Linked DNA regions of Pyxidicoccus trucidator. The protein of the gene in region 2 interacts with the protein of the main gene of each other region in a pairwise test. Links are inferred from orthologs where the notes say so. Each region holds a gene or a part of one and is shown on either strand. Other genes may lie near its edges. The genes, in order: eno and rpe.

Region 1 (10,151 bases), on a different replicon or contig from region 2:
TCCACACAGGGCTCGCACCAGATGCGACCGCCGTGGGCCTCGACGATGTTGCGGCAGATGGCCAGTCCCAGGCCGGTGCCGCGCACGGTGCGGTTGGCCTTGGTGCGCGCCTGCTCGAAGCGGTCGAAGATGCGCTCCAGGCTGTCCTCGGCGATGGGGTCGCCGCTGTTCCAGCAGGACATCACCACGTAGCCCGGCAGGCTGGAGGTGGCGTGCAGCTCCACCCGCACCTCGCCGCCCTCCGGCGTGAACTTCACCGCGTTGTTGAGCAGGTTGTTGAGGACCTGGTTCAGGCGGTTGGGGTCCACCAGCGTCCGCAGCGGGTGCCGGGGAAGAATCGGCTTCACCAGGATGCGCTTCTCGGCGAAGGCCGGCTGGTACTTCTCCACCACGCGCTGAATCAGCTCGTCGAGGTACCCCACCTCGAAGTTCATCCGCAGCCGGCCCTTGGCGAACTTCGACAAGTCGAGCAGGTCGTCGACGATGGTGTTGAGCTTCTCGGTGGAGTCCTTCGCCAGCGACAGGTAGCGGCGCTGCCTGTCATTGATGTCGCCGGCCATGAAGTTGAGCACCAGGTCCAGCGCGCCGGCGATGGACGTGAGCGGCGTGCGCAGCTCGTGGCTCACCATGGAGACGAACTCGTCCTTGCGCTCCTCCAGGCGCTTCTGGTCGGTGATGTCGCGCAGCACCACGCACACCCCGCGCAGGGTGCCGCGCGCGTCGCTGACGGGCGTGACGGTGACCTGCACCTCGCGCTCGAAGAGCTTCACCTCCTCGCGCAGCACCTGGTTGCCGCTGTACTCCCAGCCGCGCACCAGGTGGAAGGGCTGGAAGCCCAGCCGCTCCTCCATCATCCGCGTGGTGTGGCCCTCGACGTCGTCGCCCGCCTGGAGGAGGCGCCGGGCGGCCGGGTTCATCACCACGATGTCGTTCTTCTCGTCGGTGAGGACCACGCCGTCCGCCATGGACTCCACCATCCGCTCCATGCGGTGGCGGGCCTCTTCCTCCGCCGAGCGCAGGGACTGGATGGCGTCCGCCGTCTGGTTGGCCAGGACGTCCAGCAGCACGCCGTCGTCCTCGGTGAAGGCGTCCGGCCGCTGGCTGAACAGCGACAGCATGCCCACCGGGCGCCCGCCGGCCACGAGATTCACGGTGAGCTGGCTGGGGTAGACGGTGGCCGCCTCGGCGTCCTGCGTGGTGGTGCCGGCCACGCGGGTGATGACACGGTCCTCCGGCAGGGCGAGCCCGCTGCTCTTGCGGTACGCGCCGAGCATGGACTCCTTCACGCCCAGCAGCGCCTTCTCCCCCACCGTGCCGTGGCAGCGCAGCCGCAGGGTGACGCTGCGCGACGAGTCGGGGGCGATGAGCGCCGCGCCGCAGTCGTACGGCAGCACCCGCGCCACGGCGATGAGCACCCGGTCGATGATGTTGTCGTAGCTGGCCGGGTCGTTCGCGCTCGCGCGGCTCACCTCATAGAGGACGAAGAGCGCCTCCACCCGCTGGTGGAGCTGGCGGATGAGCCGCTCCTTGTCGCGCCGCAGCTGGGTGAACTCCACCGCGTTCTTCACGGTGATGATGAGGTCGTTCACGTCCCAGGGCTTGGTGATGTACCGGTACACCTGGCCGCGGTTGATGGCCGCGATGATGTCTTCCGGGTCCGTGTAGCCGGTGAGCAGCAGCGTGGTGACGTCGATGCCCTCCGCTCGCGCGGTGGCCACCAGCTCGATGCCCGTCATCTCCGGCATCCGCTGGTCCGTGATGAGCACGTCCACGGTCTCACGGCGCAGGAGTTCCAGCGCGGCGGCGCCATCGGGCGCGGTTAGCACCCGGTACCGGCGCTGGAACATCCGCGTGAGGATGTCCAGGACGTCGGCCTCGTCATCGACGAAGAGCAGCGTGTGGCGGGGCTCGGACAAAGCGGATGGAAGTGTACGCAAGAATCGCCGTCCTGCCTCAAGTTGTGAGAAAGGCGACCGTTCAGCACGCACGCCAGGTGCGTGGGGGGACACCGAACGAATTGACTCTACACGTCTGTTCAGGGAGAGTGGACACTGAAAGCCTGTTGCCTGGACGTCCGTGCCCCTAGCCGGACGCCAGCCGAGGGAGGGAGCGCATGGAAGAGCTGACGGAACGCCAGCGCGAGATTCTCAGCTTCATCGTCAAGGAGACGGAGACCCGGGGCTTCCCCCCGACCATCCGCGAGATTGGCGAGCAGATGGACATCCGCTCCACCAACGGGGTGAACGACCACCTGAAGGCCCTGGAACGGAAGGGCTACCTCAACCGGGGTGAGCAGCAGAGCCGCTCCCTGGTCCCCACCAAGCGGGCGAGGCTCGCGCTGGGCCTGGGCATGAAGAAGGACGCCGGCATGGTGGAGGTCCCCCTGCTGGGCAAGGTGGCGGCAGGCGCCCCCCTCCTCGCCCAGGAGCACATGGAGGACTCGGTCAAGATCGACAGCTTCCTGCTGGGCGGGATGAACGGCCGCGAGGTCTTCGCCCTCCGCGTGAAGGGGCAGTCGATGATTGACGACGGCATCCACGACGGGGACTACCTCTTCGTGAAGAAGACGCCGACGGCGCAGCCGGGCGAAATCGTCGTGGCCCTCATCGAGGACGAGGCCACGGTGAAGCGCTACTACCCGGAGGGCGACCGCATCCGCTTCCAGCCGGCCAACGCCACCATGCAGCCCATCTACGTGAGCCGGGCGGAGTTCCGGTCCACCATGATTCTGGGCCAGGTGGTGGGCGTGTACCGCAAGCTGCAGGGCGGGCGCGTCTAAGGAGTCCCTGCCCCCCGCCAGGGGGGCGTTCCGCTCCGAGCAAGCGCCCGGGCGCCGTCCAAGCCCGAGCTGCTCAGGGGCACTTCTGCACGCCAGCATCCGCCGCGGTGACGCGGGCGCATGCGGCCTGCTGCACGGTGGAATCCTTCAGCTCCCGCGCCAGCCGGGCGGTGGTGAGCTGGAGTTCCGTGTCGCTCGCGTACTCCTGCTCGGCGCTGAGGCTGGCGAGGATGCGCAGCGCGTCCGGCTTGCGGCCCAGCTCCGTGAGGAGTCCGGCCAGCTCGCGCAGCTCGCGGATGTCCTGGCCGGAGACGGACTCCAGGGCGGCGTCGAGCTCTTCCAGCGCGGCCTCGCGGTGCTGCATGGCGAGGTGGATGCGGGCGAGCGCCACATGGACGACGGCGCGGTCCTTCACGCGCAGGGACTCCTTGTAGGCGGAGATGGCGTCACCGGGCTTGTCCAGCCGCATGTGGATTTCGCCGACGAGCTCCCACAGCGTCGGGTCCTTCGGGGAGCGGCCCGCGGCTTCCTTGTAGGCGTTGGCGGCCTCGGGGAGCTTGCCGGCGCGCACGAGCGCATCTCCCAGCGTGGTGAGGACCTCGGGCGTGCGCACGCCCTGGCTCACGGCGCGTGTCGCCTGTTTGAGCACCTCGTCGTGGCGGCCCTGCTGCGTCAGCACCTCCAGGGCGCGCATGGTGAGCGCGGACCGCGCCTCGCCGGTCGTGACGTTGGCGGCGAGGGTGAAGTGGCGCACGGCCTCTTCGTGCTCGCCCTTCTTGAGGTGCAGCTCGCCGAGCGACTCGAGCGCGTTGTAGTCGTTGGGGAAGAGGCCGATGGCCTTGCGCAGGGAGCTCTGGGCCTCGGGCACCTTGCCGAGCTGGGCCTGGATGAAGCCCAGGCGGCTCCAGTTGGTGGAGCGCTTGGGTTCGAGTTGGACGGCGGCCTCGAACTCGGCGGCGGCGTCATGGATGCGACCCATGGAGAGGAAGACCTCGCCCCGGGCGGCGGGGAGGCGCGGGTCGTTCGGGGTGAGCTGCTTCATCGCCGCGAAGGAGGCGAGCGAGGCCTCGAACTGGCCCTGGAGGTACTCGGCGGTGCCCTTGAGGTAGAGGCCCTCGGCGTGGTCCTTGGGGTTGACGCGCGGAGGGCCATCGTCACACGCGGCGGCGGCGAGCAGGGCGAGCAGCGGGAGGACGCGCAGACGCGGGGACATGGAAGCTCCGACTCTCAGAAGTGGTACGAGATGCCCGCGTTGAGGTCCAGGTTGAGACCGTCGCCGAGCTTGGACTCGGCGAGGCCCATCACCGCCTGCGCGACGTTGGTGCCGGCCTCGAGCTGGAGGCCGACGTGGCCGGCGATGAGGTACTCGAGGCCGGCGAAGCCGACGACGGTGGGCAGCGGGCCGGTGGACTGGAAGATGCCGAAGTCGCCGAAGGACAGCTGCACGCCCAGGCCGAAGCCCCAGTAGGGCCGGAGGGTCTTCGCGACGTTGTGGTAGTGGCGCGCGCCCACGAGGCTGGGGAGGACGTTGAGGCCGCCCTTGGCGCCCTCTTCATTGGAGCGCACGTAGGAGAAGCCAATCTGCGCGAAGGCGACCCACTCGGGGTGGAACCAATAGCCGAGCTCCAGGTCGGCGCCCGGGTTGAGGGTGGCCAGGTTGTCGATGAAGTTGTTGTTGATGCGCAGGCCCAGCATGTAGCCGCCGCCGCCCGTCTTCGTGGCGCCGTCCAGCAGCGGGCGGGCGGTGAGGGACTCCTCGGGGGAGACGACGAGCGCGGCGAGGAGCTCATCGGCGACGGCCTCGGCGGTGCGCAGGAGGGTGTCGGCCTCGGGGGCCTCGGCGCGGGGCTTGGCGAGGCTCCTGCCGCCAATGGTGTCCACGAGGCTGGCGGTGAGGAGGTACTGGTCGCCGAAGCGGTCCAGTCGGCCGGTGATGATGTAGCGGGCGCCGGTGATGGAGGAGAGCTCCTGGAGGCAGGCGCCGCGGTCGCAGGACTTGATGCCGAGGAGCTGACGCTGGCGCTCGGCGTCGAGGACCGTCTCGATGTCGCGCTGGGAGAGGACGCGCAGGCGCGGGGACTCGGAGAGGCGGGAGGCGATGAGCGAGGTGACGCCGGGCGCGGAGTCGCGGGCGGACTCGTTGGACTCCAGGGTGAGCACCGCGACGACGAAGGAGTCCTTCTCGGGCTCCGGGGCCGGAGTCTGCGCGGGCGTGGCGACGGGCGCGGCAGCGGCGGGCGGCGTCACCAGGGCCGGCGTCTCGGAAGCGGAGGGAGGCACGGGCGCCGGCACGTTCGAGACGGGGGCTGGTGCTTCGGAAGCGGAGGGAGTCGCGCTGCCATCCGCGGGGGACGTCACGGTGGAAGTGGCGGGAGCCGCGCTGCCTGCGGTGGGCGGAGGCTGGGCGGCGGCGGGGGCTGCGACGGAGTCAGGTGCGGCACTCCCCTGTGCGGGCGGAGTCTGGGCGCGAGCGGCCGAGGCGAGGAGGACGAAGAGGGAGGCAAGCAACGGGAGGGAGCGCGGCACGGCGCGACACTCTACCCTCACCCGGGCCGCTCACAGAGGGCCGGTTGGTCGCCCTGCCACATCCGCTGCTCGGCCGTAGGGCCAGGGAGGCGGGCAGGCGCCCGCCCCCGCCTCATGACGATGGCATCGGCCCCAGGTATTCGAGCGGGTCCACCGGCTTGCCATCCAGCCGGACCTCGAAGTGCAGGTGCGGCCCGGACGTCTTCCCCGACTCGCCCACCGTGGCGATGATCTGCCCCGGCAGCACCCGCTGTCCCGTGCGCACGCGCAAATCCCGATTGTGCGCGTACAGGGTAATCAGCCGGTTCGAGTGCTCCACGATGACGATGTTCCCGTACCCACGCTGCTCGCCCGCGTAGAGCACCGTGCCGTCCTTCGCGGTCTTCACCGGGCTGCCCGCGGGCGCGGCCAGGTCGATGCCGTCATGGGGCTCCTTGCCCTTCTTCCCGAAGCGCCCGTACAGCACCCCCTTCAACGGCCAGTCCAGCATCCCCTGCGTGGCCAGGCGGGGCCGGGAGCCCGTCCCCGGACGCGGCGCGGGCCGCGAGCGACCCGGCGCCTCCTCGCGACGCGCCACCACCGGCACGCTGCGCCTGGGGCCACCCGTCCGCACCGGCTCCGAGTCCGCCTCGGCCAGCACTTCCGGCGCCTCCGCCGACCCGCGCTGCTCCACGCCGGGAACGGTCAGCTCCTGCCCCACCGCCAGCGTCCACGGCGCCTTGATGCCGTTGGCGGCTCCCAGTTCCTCCACCGTCAGGCCGTACGTCTTCGCGATGCGGTACATCGTCTCGCCCGCCGCCACGCGGTGCCGCACGGACACCAACTCCGGCTCCGGGTGCGCGCCCCGCAGGGCGAACGGCAGCGCGACTGGCTTCCCCGAGGACGCCGCCGCCGCCGGAGCCACGGCGGCACCCTGGGATTCACCCACGGAGTCCAGCGCCGTGTCCGGACCGGGCGCGGCGGCCCGGGTGCCCACGCAGCCGGAGAACAGCACGGCCACGAGCAGCACCCGGAGCGCCCCACCCGCTCGGCTGGACACGGACGGCCTCAACGCTAGGCACCATCCGGTTCGTGCCGGTCGAACCCGTCGACCCGCCACCCCGAGAGGTCGGCGAGGCGCCCGTGGTCTGTCAGCTCGAAGTGCAGCGGCGTCACCGAGATTCGCTTGTCCAGGTGCACCGCGTTGCAGTCACTGCCCGCAATGTCCTCGTGCTGGTACTCGTTGCCGCCAATCCAGTAGTACTTGCGGCCGCGCGGGTCGACCTTCTCCACCACCGCGTACCCGTAGGTGTGTCGGCCCTGGCGCGTCACCACGTAGCCGTCCGGCTCCACCCCACCGGGGATGTTCACGTTGAGGAGCATCCGCGGCGGCAGCGGCCGGGCCAGCGCGCTGGCCACCAGCGAGCGCGCGAAGCGGGCCGCCGGCCCGAAGTCAAACTCCCCCCGGGCCACGAGGCTGAAGGCGATGGCGGGAATCCCGAGCAGGGCCCCCTCCATCGCCGCCGCCACCGTACCGGAGTACATGACGTCTTCCGCCAGGTTGGCGCCGTGGTTGATGCCGGAAACCATGAGAGTCGGGCGATCATCCTTCATGAGGTGGTTGATCGCCAGATAAGCGCTGTCCGCGGGCGTCCCGTCGACGGAGAACCACCGCTCGCGCACCTCCTTGATGCGCAGCGGCCGGTGCAGGGAGATGGCATGGGAGGCGGCGCTCTGCTCGCGGTCGGGCGCCACCACCCACACCTCGCCCAGCGGACTCACGGCCTCCACGAGGGCCTTGAGGCCCTCGGAGAAGTAGCCGTCGTCGTTGGAGACGAGGATGCGAGGTTGCTTGTCGCTCACGGGCTCACTTCTTCTGCGCCAGGGAGCGGAAGACCGACCTGCCGGCGTAGCGGGCCGCCGCGCCCAGCTCCTGCTCGATGCGCAGCAGCTGGTTGTACTTGGCCACGCGGTCCGAGCGCGACGCCGAGCCCGTCTTGATCTGCCCGCAGTCCAGCGCCACGGCCAGGTCGGCGATGGTGGTGTCCTCCGTCTCACCCGAGCGGTGGCTCATCACCGACGTGTAGCCCGCCTTGTGCGCCATGCGCACGGCGTCGAACGTCTCCGTCAGCGTGCCAATCTGGTTCACCTTCACCAGGATGGAGTTGGCCACGCCGGTGTCGATGCCCCGGCCCAGGCGCTCCACGTTGGTGACGAAGAGGTCGTCGCCCACCAGCTGCATCTTCCCGCCCAGCGCATCGGTGATCTTCTTCCAGCCGTCCCAGTCATCCTCCGCCATGCCGTCTTCGATGGAGATGATGGGGTAGCGCTCGGACAGGCCGCGGTAGTAGTCGAGCAACCCGGACGAGTCGAACTCCTTGCCCTCGCCCTTGAGCTTGTACTTCTTCGAGCCCTTGTCGAAGAACTCGCTGGCCGCCACGTCCAGCGCGAGGAAGAGCTGCTCGCCGGCCTTGAAGCCCGCCTGGTCGATGGCCTCCATGATGAGCTTCAGGGCCTCCTCGTTGGCCGGCAGGTCCGGGGCGTAGCCGCCCTCGTCGCCCACGCCGGTGGCCAGCTTGCGGCCCTTGAGGATCTTCTTCAGCGCGTGGAACACCTCCGCGCCCCAGCGCAGGCCTTCAGCGAATGTCGTGGCGCCCGCGGGCACCACCATGAACTCCTGCACGTCCACGCGGGTGTCCGCGTGCGCGCCGCCGTTGAGGATGTTCATCAGCGGCACGGGCAGGGTGCGCGCCTGCGCGCCGCCCACGTACTTGTACAGGGGCAGGCCGTGCGCATCCGCCGCCGCGCGGGCACAGGCCATGGACACCGCGAGGATGGCGTTGGCGCCCAGTTTGCCCTTGGTGGGCGTGCCGTCCAGCTCCAGCATCTTCTGGTCCACGGCGAACTGGTCCGCCGCGTCCAGGCCCACCAGGCCCGGGGCCAGCGTGTCGGTGACGTTCTGCACCGCCTTGCGCACACCCTTGCCCAGGTAGCGCCCCTTGTCGCCGTCGCGCAGCTCGATGGCCTCGTGCTCGCCGGTGGAGGCCCCGGACGGCACCGCCGCACGGCCCCGGGAGCCGCCGGCCAGCAGGACCTCGGCCTCCACGGTGGGGTTGCCGCGGGAGTCGAGCACTTCGCGCGCCACGATATGGACAATCTCGGTCATAGGTCGCCGTTTCTAGAAGAGGGCCTCGGAGCGGGCAAGCATGCTCGCATCCGGCGCTGCTACAGTGTCCACCCGCCGAATGCCGCCCAACCGCCGCCAAGCCCTCAAGGGGCCTGACCCCCTCCTCGCCCAGCGCCGCCGGGGTGCGTTGCTGGGCCTGGCCGTGGGCAATGCCCTCGCCGTGCCCACCGCGCACCGCCCCCTCATGGCCGTGTCCTTCCCCACGCCCGCCGAGGGCCCCTACCTCAAGCTGATGGGCGGGGGGCCCCACGAGCTGCGCAAGGGCCAGGTGACGGAAGAGGTGCAGCTCGCATGCTGCCTCAGCCACAGCCTGCGGGACTTGAAGCGCTACGACGCCGCGGACGCGCTCCGCCGCTACCGGGGCTGGCAGCCCCACGCCTTCGACATCAGCGAGCCCATGAAGGAGGTGCTGGAGGACTGCCTCGCCGGCCCACCGCTGGGCGCCGGCCGCCGGGTGTGGCTGCGCGCCTTCCGCCAGCCCGCGGGCGTGGGGAGCCTGGCGCGCACCGCGCCGCTGGGCGTGTACCTGGCGGGCGACACCGCCGCGCGCACCCAGGCCTCGCTCGAGGACTCCGCCCTCACCCACTTCGACCCGCGCTGCCAGCTCGCCTGCGCCGCCTTCAACGCGGCCCTGGCCCGGGCCGTCACCAGCGGCGCGGGGCTGAAGCCCGAGGACCTCCTCGTCGCCGCGGAGTCCGGCCTGCTCGTCGCGGGCGCGGCGCTCGGACGCTCCGCGAGCGACTACGTGCAGGAGGTGACGCAGGCCGCCGCCCTCCTGCGCGAGGACCTGGTGCTGGCCCGGCAGACGGACCCGCAGCTCTACGGGCCGGAGCTGCACCTGCACCGGCCACTGCACGCCGTCCGCGTCGCCTTCCGGCTGGCCTTCTGGGAGCTGCTCCACGCCCCAACCGCCGAGGCCGCGCTGCTGGACGTCGTCCACCGCGGGGGCGACACGGAGGCCCACGCCGCGATTACCGGCGCGCTGGTGGGCGCCTTCCACGGCGAGGAGGCGCTCCCCGCCGAGTGGCGCAAGGGCGTGCTGGAGGCGCTCGCCACCGTGAAGGGCCCCCTCTGGGACGTGTACCACCCGAGGCACCTGCTGACGCTCGCCTCGGCGTGAGCACACCAGGCCCGGGGCCCCGCTCGCGGCCCCACGGAGCCCTGGACGTGAGAAGCCCGCGGGGGTGGTCCTCTCTGGGAGGACACCCACCGCGGGCCGGGTGACACACGGCGCGGCATCAGGGCCGCGCGTTGGAATCAGGACAGCAGGTCGATGACCACCACGCCCCGCTGGGGCTTCTCGTCCTCGGTCTCCGTCCGGCGTCGAGGGCGGTCGTCAGGAGCGGGCAGCGGCAGCTCCACCACCGGCCGCTCATGGTCCTCGCGGCGGCGCTCACGTCGCTTGATTTCTTCGATGATGAAGGCGTCGAGCATGGGTCTTCCGTCTCCCTCAGCCTACGTACCCCGATGTACGCCCGCCGTCCCGCCCCATTACCATTTCCACCTGTCTCAGATGCAAATTAAGAACCCCGGTTCTCCAACGGGTACGTGGCAGCCATCTCGCACGGTTGCTCGTCCGCCACCCGACACCCAGGCCCCACCAACCGGGGCGCGGATGTCATGGAAGCCGAAATACCGCAGGGACGGTGTTCATTCTAATGCCCTCGAATTGGCCCGCAA
Region 2 (9,923 bases):
CCATGTTCCTCTAGAAACGAGAGCACCTCCCGCACGCGTTCCGCGTCCGGTCCCTGCACCGAGGAGAATCGCAGCCCCGCCCGGCGGGCCAGAAGTACGCCTCCCAAGGCCGCGAGCCCAGCGAACGCACCTCCCAGGAGCCGGCGGCGGACCAGGGACGCAGCTCCGGCGCCCGCACGGCTCGTGGGCTGCTGCCGCGTCATGGACGCGCCTCCCCGACCTCGACGCCCGATGATTCACGCGACAGCGCTTCCTGGAGCTGGCGTTCCGTGGCCGGGGCGTGGGGTTCGATGGCTTGTGCTCTTCGGAGATAGTCCACTGCGGTGCTCCACTGTCTCCGCTGTTCCGCGCACCGCGCGAGCAGGAGCAGGTTGTGGGGTTCGTTCGGCAGGTACGTGTCCACAAGGGCCGCGGCCGGGGCCAATGTCGAACAGCCCTCCCTGCGCGCGCTCGCGATGACAAGGAGCACTTCCAATGGGGTGGTGCTGTGGCTGATACGCATCAAGGCTGAGGCCCGCCTCGTGGGACGAGCGGCGACCCGCCTCACAGGCAATGAGCCCGTGAGGTGGAAATTGATGCAGAAATTCTGCAGGGCCCGGCCGGGACGCGCGCTGCCTCCTCTCTTCGCTCATGGAAAACCAAGCAAAGCCGGGCACAAAAAGCATGAGAGAAGTCTCCTGCCGCCCGAGGCCGTGCAGCACGTCGTCGAGCTGGTACCCAAGGCGTGCGAGGGCTGCGGGCACCGGCGGATGGGCAGAGATTGCGAGCCGCGCCGCCACTAAACGAAGGATCGGGATTCTCGCACGGGCTCAGGCGGCATGCTTGAGCTCGGCCCGACGCAGGAATGGACTGGCACGGCGCTGGACGTTGCGTGCGGCGAGGTAGGCGTGGACCCGTCCCATCAGCTGATTCATGGTGCGGCAGCGGTGGTTGCGGGTGACGTTGGCATGCAGGTCGAGCCACACGCGCTCAATGCGGTTGGCCGGGGGGCAGTAGGGCGGCAGGAAGTGAAGTACGACGCGTCCGCGCAGCTGCTCCAGGGTCTGCCGCACCTTCTTGCTGCTGATGAAGAGGGCGCTGGCCTTCGACCCACCAGGAACTCCAGGGCACGCTCGGTAGCGGAGAACGCTGGCCATTTACAGGGCCAATCCTCTTGGATGGAGCGGCTCCCTCAGAAGCTTCTCTTGCGAGCCTTGGCCTCAGACACAACTGGAGTCGTCACCGACAAAGCGGGTAGGCCCGTTGAGTGAGTCACGCCTCATCTGGCACCGGACTTGCGGCTCACGGCCGACACCTACGGCCAGCTGGTTGTGGAAGCCCCCAGCGATGCGCTCGACCGGCTGCCCGCAGCCCCCACGCCACAGACATGGGCATAGAGGGCGGAGTACCAGCGGGGGTGATGGAGTGGCGGGAATGGAGCGGACTGCTATCGCGGCGTGAGCAGGGCTCCAACCCCGGAAAACGAAGGGCGCGGAACCGAGGATTTCTCCAAGGATTCCGCGCCCTTTGAATGGTCGGGGAGACAGGATTTGAACCTGCGACCCCTTGGTCCCGAACCAAGTGCTCTACCAGGCTGAGCCACTCCCCGATATGTCCGTCCGCCGGTGGTTCCTTCTCGGGACCGGCGAAGCGCGGGCGGTAGTACCCGAGCCGCCCGGCTGAGTCAACGTCCTCGGATCACCTTTTCTTCCTCCCCCTACCTGCTCCCCTGCCCGGGGTACGGACATACCCGCATGGCCCGAATGACCCGCTTCTCCTCTTCCCAACTCCCCGACATTCCGGTACTTCCGGAGAGGAACAAGTCTTGCTTCGTTAAAAAGGTTACACTGCATTGCAGCAGCACGACTCCATGGCGTCCCCCCCCGTCGTCCTCATCTCCGATGACGAGCCGCTCATCGTCTCCGCGCTCGCGCGCGAGGGGAAGCGCTCCGGGCTGACGTGCATCTCGGACACCACCTCGGAGCGCGTCCTCGAGCTGGCCCGTCAGCACCGCCCCGCCGTCATCATCCTGGACATCAACCAGCACCAGGACGGCCGGGATTTGCTCGCCCAGCTCAAGCAGGACCCCGCCACCCGCGACTGCAAGGTCATCATCCTCAGCGGCGTCGAGGACCAGTTCACCCGTCACGTCTGCTTCGAGCTCGGCGCCGACGACTACGAGGTGAAGCCCTTTGACCCGACGTTCATGACCCGCGTCGCCCGCCTCGCCACCGCTGTCGTCCGCGCTCGCGCCTGATCGCTCCGCGGTCCGCCCCTGTGCCAGCGCGGCCTCTCCAGGCTCCTCGCCTGGCGCCTACGGCCGCAGTGAGCGGATGGCCTGCGCGTAGTCCTTCGCCCCGAAGACGTAGCTGCCCGCCACCAGCACCGTGGCCCCGGCGTCCACCACCCGCTTCGCCGTCTCGGCGTTGATGCCGCCGTCCACCTCGATGTCCGTGTCCAGCCCTCGCGCGTCGAACATCGCCCGCAGCCGGCGCACCTTGTCCACCGTGGACTCGATGAAGCTCTGCCCGCCAAAGCCCGGGTTCACGCTCATCACCAGCACCATGTCCACGTCGCCCAGCACCTCTTCAATCGCCGACAGCGGCGTGCCCGGGTTCAGCACCACCGACGGCTTCGCCCCCGCCTTCCGAATCTGCTGCAGCGTCCGGTGCAGGTGCGGGCTCGCCTCCGTGTGCACCGTCATCACGTCCGCCCCCGCCTTCGCGAAGGCCTCCACGTAGCGCTCCGGCTCCACAATCATCAGGTGCACGTCCAGCGGCTTCGTCGCCACCCGCTTGATGGCCTCCACCACCACCGGACCAATCGTGATGTTCGGGACGAACCTGCCATCCATGACATCCACGTGAATCCAATCGGCTCCGGCGGCTTCGATGGCCCGGACCTCCTCCGCGAGACGCCCAAAGTCACAGGACAGCAACGAGGGAGAGATGCGAACGGGGCGTCGGCTCATGCGGCGCTTCATACCCAACTCCCCGTCACTCGGCGCGGGGAACGTACCCACAGACGTCCACCAAAGAGCAGGTGACCGAGCAGGTGGGCCCCCCGGGCAGCCACCCTGTCGGCCGTGCTACAACCCCGAGGCCCTCGCGGCCGCTGGCCGCTTCACCCGGAGCCGCCCCCGGTGCTTTCCCAGCCCGCCCAGTCACCTACTCCCGACCTGAGCCGCCGCCTGGCGAAGCTCACGTCCATCCTGGACGTCGCCAAGGCGATGAGCGCCGAGCGCGACCTCGACCTGCTCCTCCCCCTCATCCTCTTCGAAGCCACCAAGGTGGTCGAGGCGGACCGCTGCTCGCTCTTCATCCTCGACCGCGAGCGCAATGAGCTGTGGAGCAAGGTCGCCCAGGGCTCCAAGAGCGAAATCCGCCTCCCCGTGGGCAGCGGCATCTCCGGCCAGGTCGCCCAGACGGGCACCGTCATCAACATCCCCGACGCCTACTCGGACCCGCGCTTCAACCGCTCGTTCGACGTCTCCAGCGGCTACCAGACGAAGACCATCCTCTGCGTCCCCATGCGCGACGCCAACGGCGAGGTGACGGGCGTCATCCAGGCCCTCAACAAGCTCGATGGCGGCAGCTTCAACGCCGAGGACGAAGAGCTGCTCCTCGCCCTCGGCGCCCAGGCCGCCGGCGCGATTGAAAACGCCCTCCTCCACGAGGAAATCAACCGCCTCTTCGAGGGCTTCGTCTCCGCCTCCGTCGTCGCCATCGAAGCCAGAGACCCGACCACCGCCGGCCACTCCGGCCGCGTGGCCGACCTCACCGTGACGCTGGCCCAGGCCCTGGAGCACCTGAGCACCGGGCCCCATGCCCACGTGCGCTTCTCCGCCGTGGAGCTCCAGGAGCTGCGCTACGCGTCGCTGCTGCACGACTTCGGCAAGGTGGGCGTGCGCGAGCCGGTGCTCGTCAAGGCGGAGAAGCTCTACCCCCACGAGCTGGAGGGACTGCGCGCCCGCTTCCAGCTCGCCCGCAAGGATTTGCAGCTCCAGAGCTACCGCCGCCGGTTGGAGGCAGTGAAGGTCCGCGGCGACAAGAATCTCCCCGAAATCGAGGGCGAGGAGCAGGAGCGCCTCATCACCGAGCTGAAGCAGCTCGACGAGGTGTTCGACTTCATCCTCACCTGCAACCGCCCCACCGTGCTCGCCCAGGGCGGCTTCGAGCGGCTCCATGAGCTGGGCCAGCTCCGCTTCGACGACGCCAACGGGCAGGCACAGCCGCTGCTGCTGCCCCGCGAAATCCAGTCGCTCTCCATCACCCGCGGCACCCTCTCCCCCGAGGAGCGCCGGGAAATCGAGAGCCACGTCGAGCACACCTACCGCTTCCTCAGCCAGATTCCGTGGACGCGCACGCTGCGCCGCGTGCCCGAAATCGCCTACGCGCACCACGAGAAGATGGACGGCACCGGCTACCCGCGCGCCGAGAAGGCCATCCCCATCCAGTCCCGGATGATGTCCATCTCCGACATCTACGACGCGCTCACCGCCAGCGACAGGCCCTACAAGAAGGCCGTGCCCCACACCCTCGCGCTCGACATCCTCAAGCGCGAGGCGGACTCCGGCCAGCTCGACAAGGCCCTGTTCACCGTCTTCGTCGAGGCCGAGATTCCCCGCCGCGCCCTGCACGACAAGAAGCAGGCCTGACGCGCGAAGGTGGAGGCCTGACGCGCGAAAGGGGCCCGCGGAAACCTCCCGCCGGCCCCTTTCCTCAATGCCCTACCGGCTACGCGTCCCGGCTCAGCCGATGGTGTGCAGGCGGAGGCTGTTGATCTTCCCCGGCTGCCCCACCGGCGCTCCGAAGACGATGACGATGCGGTCGCCCTTGCGGCCCAGGCCCCTCGCGATGAGCTCCTCCTCCACGCGACGCACCATGGCCTCCGTCTCCTGGATGGGCTCCAGCACGCGCGGCACCACGCCCCACAGCAGCGCCAGCCGGCGACGCACTTCCTGGTTGGGGCTGAAGGCGACAATCGGCACCGGCGGCCGGTAGTGCGCCAGCAGCCGCGCCGTCACGCCCGACAGGGTGAAGGCGGCAATCAGCGACGCGCCGCTCGCCCGGGCCGCCTCGCACGCCACGCGCGCAATCACGTCCGGGAAGTGCTGCGGCAGCCCCAGCGGCGCTTCGATGTAGCGCGCCGGAGGCTGCACCCGCGCCGACGACTCGGCCGCGAGGATGATGCGCTCCATCATCTGCACGGACTCAATCGGGAACTTGCCGCTCGCCGTCTCGCCCGAGAGCATCACCGCGTCCGCGCCGTCGAACACGGCGTTGGCCACGTCGCTCGCCTCGGCGCGCGTGGGCCGCGGGTTGTCAATCATCGAGTTCAGCATCTGCGTGGCCACGATGACGGGCAGGCCCCGCAGGTTGGAGCGCCGGATGATGTCCTTCTGGACGGCCGGCACCTCCTCGGGGGGAATCTCCACGCCGAGGTCGCCACGGGCCACCATGACGCCGTCCGTCTTGTCGAGGATGGCGTCCAGCCGGGCGATGGCCTCGGGCTTCTCCAGCTTGGAGATGATGGGCACCGTGCGGCCCACCTCGGCCATGGCCTGCCGGGCGGCGTCCAGGTCCGAGGGCTGGCGCACGAAGGACAGCGCGATGAAGTCCACGCCCGCCTTGAGGCCGAAGACCAGGTCCTCGCGGTCCTTGGGCGTCAGCGCGTCGGCACGCACCGCCACGCCGGGCAGGTTGATGCCCTTGTTGTTCTTCAGCGCGCCGCCGTGGATGACCTGCGTCTTGATGAGCTTCTGCTTGTCCGTCTCCAGGACCTTCAGCTCCAGCAGGCCGTCGTCCAGCAGGATGCGGTCTCCCGGATTCACGTCCGCCGCGAGGAAGGGGTACGTGGTGGACACGATTTCGTCCGTGCCCGGCACCGTCTCGTCGGTGGTGATGAGGAAGGTGCCGCCCTCCTTCAGCTCCGTGCTGCCCTTGACGAAGCGGCCGGTGCGGATTTTCGGGCCCTGCAAGTCACCGAGGATGCCCACCGCCTTGCGCACCTTCAGCGAGGCGGCGCGCAGCTTGGCGATGTTCTCCGCGTGCTGCTCGTGGCTGCCGTGGGAGAAGTTCAGCCGGGCCACGTCCATGCCGTTCTCCAGGAGCGCTTCCAGCATCTCCTGGCTCTGGCTGGCGGGACCGAGGGTGCAGACAATCTTCGCTCTTCGCATAGGGCTCGCGAGAATGGGTGCACCTCATGGACGCGTCAAGCACGCTCCACGGGGCGTTTCGCTCGGTAAAACGGTAAATGAGCCAGCGAGCAGATGAGCCATCAACCGCGCAACAGCACGCCGAGGTTCTCCCGTTCCCAACGCAATGCGGCGGCGTAGTGCGGGTAGGTCCGCTCACGCTCGCGGAAGGCGCGCGGGTGGTGCACCCGGCGGCCCCCTCGCGCGTTGCTCGGGAAGAGCTGGTGGAGCATCTCGTGGAAGACGATGAACTCCACGAAGAAGGCCGGCACCTCCGGCCTGTCCAGCGCCGGATGGATGCGAATCTCGCGCGTCTGGTGGTCGTAGACGCCCAGGCGGATGGACTTGCGGCGGCGCCGGGGGGGCATCCGCCCCCAGCCGATGCGGGCCTGGATGAGGCCTTGAAAATGGGTGTCGTTGACGGCGTCGTAAAGCGCCTTCAGGTCGAAACAGCGGCCCCGGGGGTTGAGGTCCGCGTCCGTTTCACGACGCACCTGGCGGATGCGCGGCTGCTGGCCACGGATGTACTCGTCCAGCACCCCGCCCGCGCCGCGGTGGCCCCGGCCGGCGTAGTCCGCCACCGCGCGCACCACCGGCTCGGGCGCGTCCAGGAACATGTGGTGCAGCCGCAGCTGCAGCGCGCTGGAGCCCCGGCGGAAGGACACCATGGTGGAGCGGTTGTCCGTCACCGACAGCCGCACGGGCATGCCCAGCTCCGCGCTCAGCCTCCAGGCCAGCGCCTCGGCGCGCGTCCACAGCTCCTCACGCGTGGGCGTGAGGTTGAGCATGCGCGGCGCTTCCTCGGCCACGCGGTTGCGCGGCGGCGGAGGGCGGGGCAGCGGCGGCGCGAGCTCGGGAGCGGGCGGCACCTCCCGCGGCTGCGACTCGGCGGCCGTCACGGCGCGATTGGCCGCGGACATGCCGCGAGGAAAGAAGGACATCTGCTGGCGGAGGTGCTCGGGGGTCACTCGGCTGCCCATCGTACCCGCCAAGCCCCGGGACTCAAGGCCGGCGACCCTTGCCTGCCCCCCCTCCGTCAGCCCGTCAACCGCGCCCGCGTGCCCTCGTCCCAACAATTCCGGGGGACTCGCGGCCCGCGCCGAGAGACGGCGGGCCACCAGGCGCATGTCCGTCCCACGCGCGCGGCCCTCCCCGGAGGGCACGTCGGCCGGGACGTCAGGACGCGGGAGCCTCCGCGTGGCGCGACTTGAGCAGCCGCTCCAGCCGCTCCGGCTCCATGCGCACCACGAAGGTCTTCTCGCGCGTGAAGCTCACCTGCCCGTGCCCGCCGCCCTTCACCTTGCGCACGAACTTCACCTGCACGTAGCTCACCTCGCCGCGCGGCTCGCCCTTGGCGCCCGAGTGGTGCAGCGCGAGGTGCGCCGCGTCCAGCAGGACTTCCTGCGCCACCTCCTGGCCCTTCTCGAGCGGGAGCACCACGTGGCTGCCCGGCACGCCGCGCGCGTGCAGCCACAGGTGCCACGGCCGCGCCACCTTGAAGGTGAGCGTGTCGTTGTCCTCCGAGCCCCGCCCCACCCAGATGCGCGCCCCGCCGTGGCCCACGTACTCCTTGAAGGGACGGCCCTCCTGCGCGGCCTCGCCGGCCGTGGGGAGCTGGAGAATCTCCGCCTGCGACAGCAGCAGGGACTCGTCCATCCGCTCAATCTGGGCGAGCGCGCTCTCCGCCAGCGACACCTCGCGCGCCAGCTCCGCCTCGCGGTGGCGCGCCTGCTCCACGCCGCGCAGGAGCCGCCGGTACTGGTGGAAGTGCCAGTCCGCCTCCTCCTTCGGCGTGCGCTTGGGGTCCAGCGTCACCGTCACCTCCCGGGTGCCCTCCTCCGTATAGGCGGTGAGCGTGGCCTCGGTGACGCCGCGCTTGAGGCGGTAGAGGTTCTGCGCCAGCAGCTCGCCCAGCTCGCGGTGCTTCTCCGCGTCCGGCCCCCGCGAGGCCTCGACGCGCACCTTCTCCAGCGTGCGCGAGGAGCGCTTGAGGCGCGCGCGGTACGGCTGCGCCAGCCGGCGGCGGATGGTCTCCGCGCGGCTCGTCTTGTCCCGTGCGCCCAGCAGGCGCTCCGCGGCGCGGGCGAAGGGAAGGTCCTCGCCCTCGACGGGCACGAGGCGCGAGACGGCGCCCTTCGCCTTGGCGAGCGCGTCGGGCGGCAGCGGCTCCGGGGGCGTCCAGGCCGCGCCCGGATAGAGGTTGCGGCGCTGCGCGAAGCCCTCTCCGGAGTGCATCAGCACCCGGCCGCTGTCGCTCAGGATGAGCAGCCCGCCCGGACTGCTCAGCTCCAGCACGAGGCGGCGGCGCGCGTCCTCGCGCTCGAAGTCGAGCTCCACCACCCGCTCCGCCTCGAGGTAGCGGGCCGCCTGGAGCTTGAAGCCGGTCAGCTCGTGCCGCAGCCACCGCTGGAAGGGGGCGGGCTCACCCGGGGTGGGGAAGCGCTCCTCCGCCACCGACACCCGCGCCAGGTCTCCCTCCGCGCACAGGCACAGCACCACCGAGCGACCAGGCACTCGCAGCTCTACGTACGCCAGCCGGGGGAGCGGGCACCACGCCTTCTGGGCCACGGCGCCGGTGAGGCCTGCTCCCACCTCCGCCACCACCTGCTGCAGCTCCACGGGACGCAGCGACACGGGCCCCTCCTGCGCCAGAAATGAAAACGGCTCGGCGGGTTTCGCCGAGCCGTTCACCGGACGTCAACTCACGTCCGTTCATGACTTCTTACTGCTCAGGACTCCGGGGTCGCCGGGGCCGCGGGGGCCTTCCGCGAGGACTTGCGGGCGGCCTTGCGGGCCGGGGCCTTACGGGCAGGGGCCTTCTTGGCCGCCGCCTTCTTGGCCGTCTTGCCCGCGGTCTTGCGGGTGGTGGTCTTCTTCGCCTTCGCGGACTTCGAGGCGGTCTTCTTCTTGGCAGCCATCAGAACCTCCGGGTTCAGTGAATTTGGCCCCGTCAACCAGGACCCTGCACTCTTCTTGATGGGAGTGAGTGCTTGAAGTGAAGAGTACGGGTGACATGCGCGTGTGTCAACGCATGGTGATGTATTGCAACGCGCTTCAAGGCCGATTTTTAGGCATCGGGCGCTTCCGGAGGCCGGAAACGACGCCTCGCGGACACTCGGACGCGCGGGAATGCGGCGCGCGCGAGGCCGATTTTCCGGCTCCGGACGCGTTCTGGCGATTTTCGCGCCGACCACGGTCTACGTTCCGCGCCCATGAGCACCGACGCGCTGACCTTCCCCGCGGACTTCACCTTCGGCGTCGCCACCTCGGCGTACCAGGTGGAGGGCGGAATCGAGAACGACTGGGCCGAGTGGGAGCGGGCCGGGAAGCTGAAGGAGCCCCACGCGCGCTGCGGCCGCGCGGTGGACCACTGGCACCGCTACGAGGAGGACTACGGCCTGGCGAGCGCGGTGGGCGCCACCGCGTTCCGCATCTCACTGGAGTGGGCGCGAATCGAGCCGGAGCGGGGGCGCTTCGACGGCGCGGCGCTCGAGGCGTACCGGGAGCGGCTCCTGAAGATGAAGGCCCGGGGCCTGCGGCCGGTGGTGACGCTCCACCACTTCACCCACCCGACGTGGTTCCACCGCGAGACGCCCTGGCACCAGCCGGCCAGCGTGGACGCCTTCCGCCAGTACGCGCGGCGGTGCGCGGCGCTGCTGGAGGGGCTGGACGCGCTGGTCATCTCCTTCAATGAGCCCATGGTGCTGCTGCTGGGCGGCTTCCTCCAGGGCGCCATTCCCCCGGGGCT

The links.
Region 1: the proteins of rpe (region 2) and eno interact in binary tests that used the Escherichia coli proteins (3 or more experiments, as listed by UniProt). The link is inferred for Pyxidicoccus trucidator from one-to-one orthologs.

Annotation. Positions count from the first base shown.
Region 1 is NZ_JAAIXZ010000017.1:234,292-244,442, forward strand. Bases 6,302-9,264 are described here. They hold eno (phosphopyruvate hydratase), read right to left. Parts: upstream 8,451-9,264; coding sequence 7,152-8,450; downstream 6,302-7,151. Other genes in these bases: G4D85_RS36970 (LysM peptidoglycan-binding domain-containing M23 family metallopeptidase), read right to left, coding at 6,302-6,356; surE (5'/3'-nucleotidase SurE), read right to left, coding at 6,359-7,147; G4D85_RS36985 (ADP-ribosylglycohydrolase family protein), read left to right, coding at 8,530-9,264. In the rest of the region: G4D85_RS36950 (response regulator), read right to left, coding at 1-1,916; transcriptional repressor LexA, read left to right, coding at 2,114-2,779; G4D85_RS36960 (tetratricopeptide repeat protein), read right to left, coding at 2,853-3,992; G4D85_RS36965 (hypothetical protein), read right to left, coding at 4,007-5,059; more of G4D85_RS36970, read right to left, coding at 5,418-6,301; more of G4D85_RS36985, read left to right, coding at 9,265-9,591; G4D85_RS49015 (hypothetical protein), read right to left, coding at 9,729-9,905. UniProt on the Escherichia coli protein: Catalyzes the reversible conversion of 2-phosphoglycerate (2-PG) into phosphoenolpyruvate (PEP). It is essential for the degradation of carbohydrates via glycolysis.
Region 2 is NZ_JAAIXZ010000008.1:437,454-447,376, reverse strand. What follows is about bases 1,123-3,857. They hold rpe (ribulose-phosphate 3-epimerase), read right to left. Parts: upstream 2,951-3,857; coding sequence 2,294-2,950; downstream 1,123-2,293. Other genes in these bases: G4D85_RS24220 (GAF and HD-GYP domain-containing protein), read left to right, coding at 3,122-3,857; G4D85_RS24230 (response regulator), read left to right, coding at 1,850-2,236; G4D85_RS24240 (transposase), read right to left, coding at 1,123-1,136. Also shown: more of G4D85_RS24240, read right to left, coding at 810-1,122; more of G4D85_RS24220, read left to right, coding at 3,858-4,636; pyk (pyruvate kinase), read right to left, coding at 4,730-6,157; G4D85_RS24210 (hypothetical protein), read right to left, coding at 6,259-7,116; G4D85_RS24205 (NFACT RNA binding domain-containing protein), read right to left, coding at 7,352-8,809; G4D85_RS24200 (excinuclease ABC subunit A), read right to left, coding at 8,905-9,093; G4D85_RS24195 (glycoside hydrolase family 1 protein), read left to right, coding at 9,388-9,923. UniProt on the Escherichia coli protein: Catalyzes the reversible epimerization of D-ribulose 5-phosphate to D-xylulose 5-phosphate.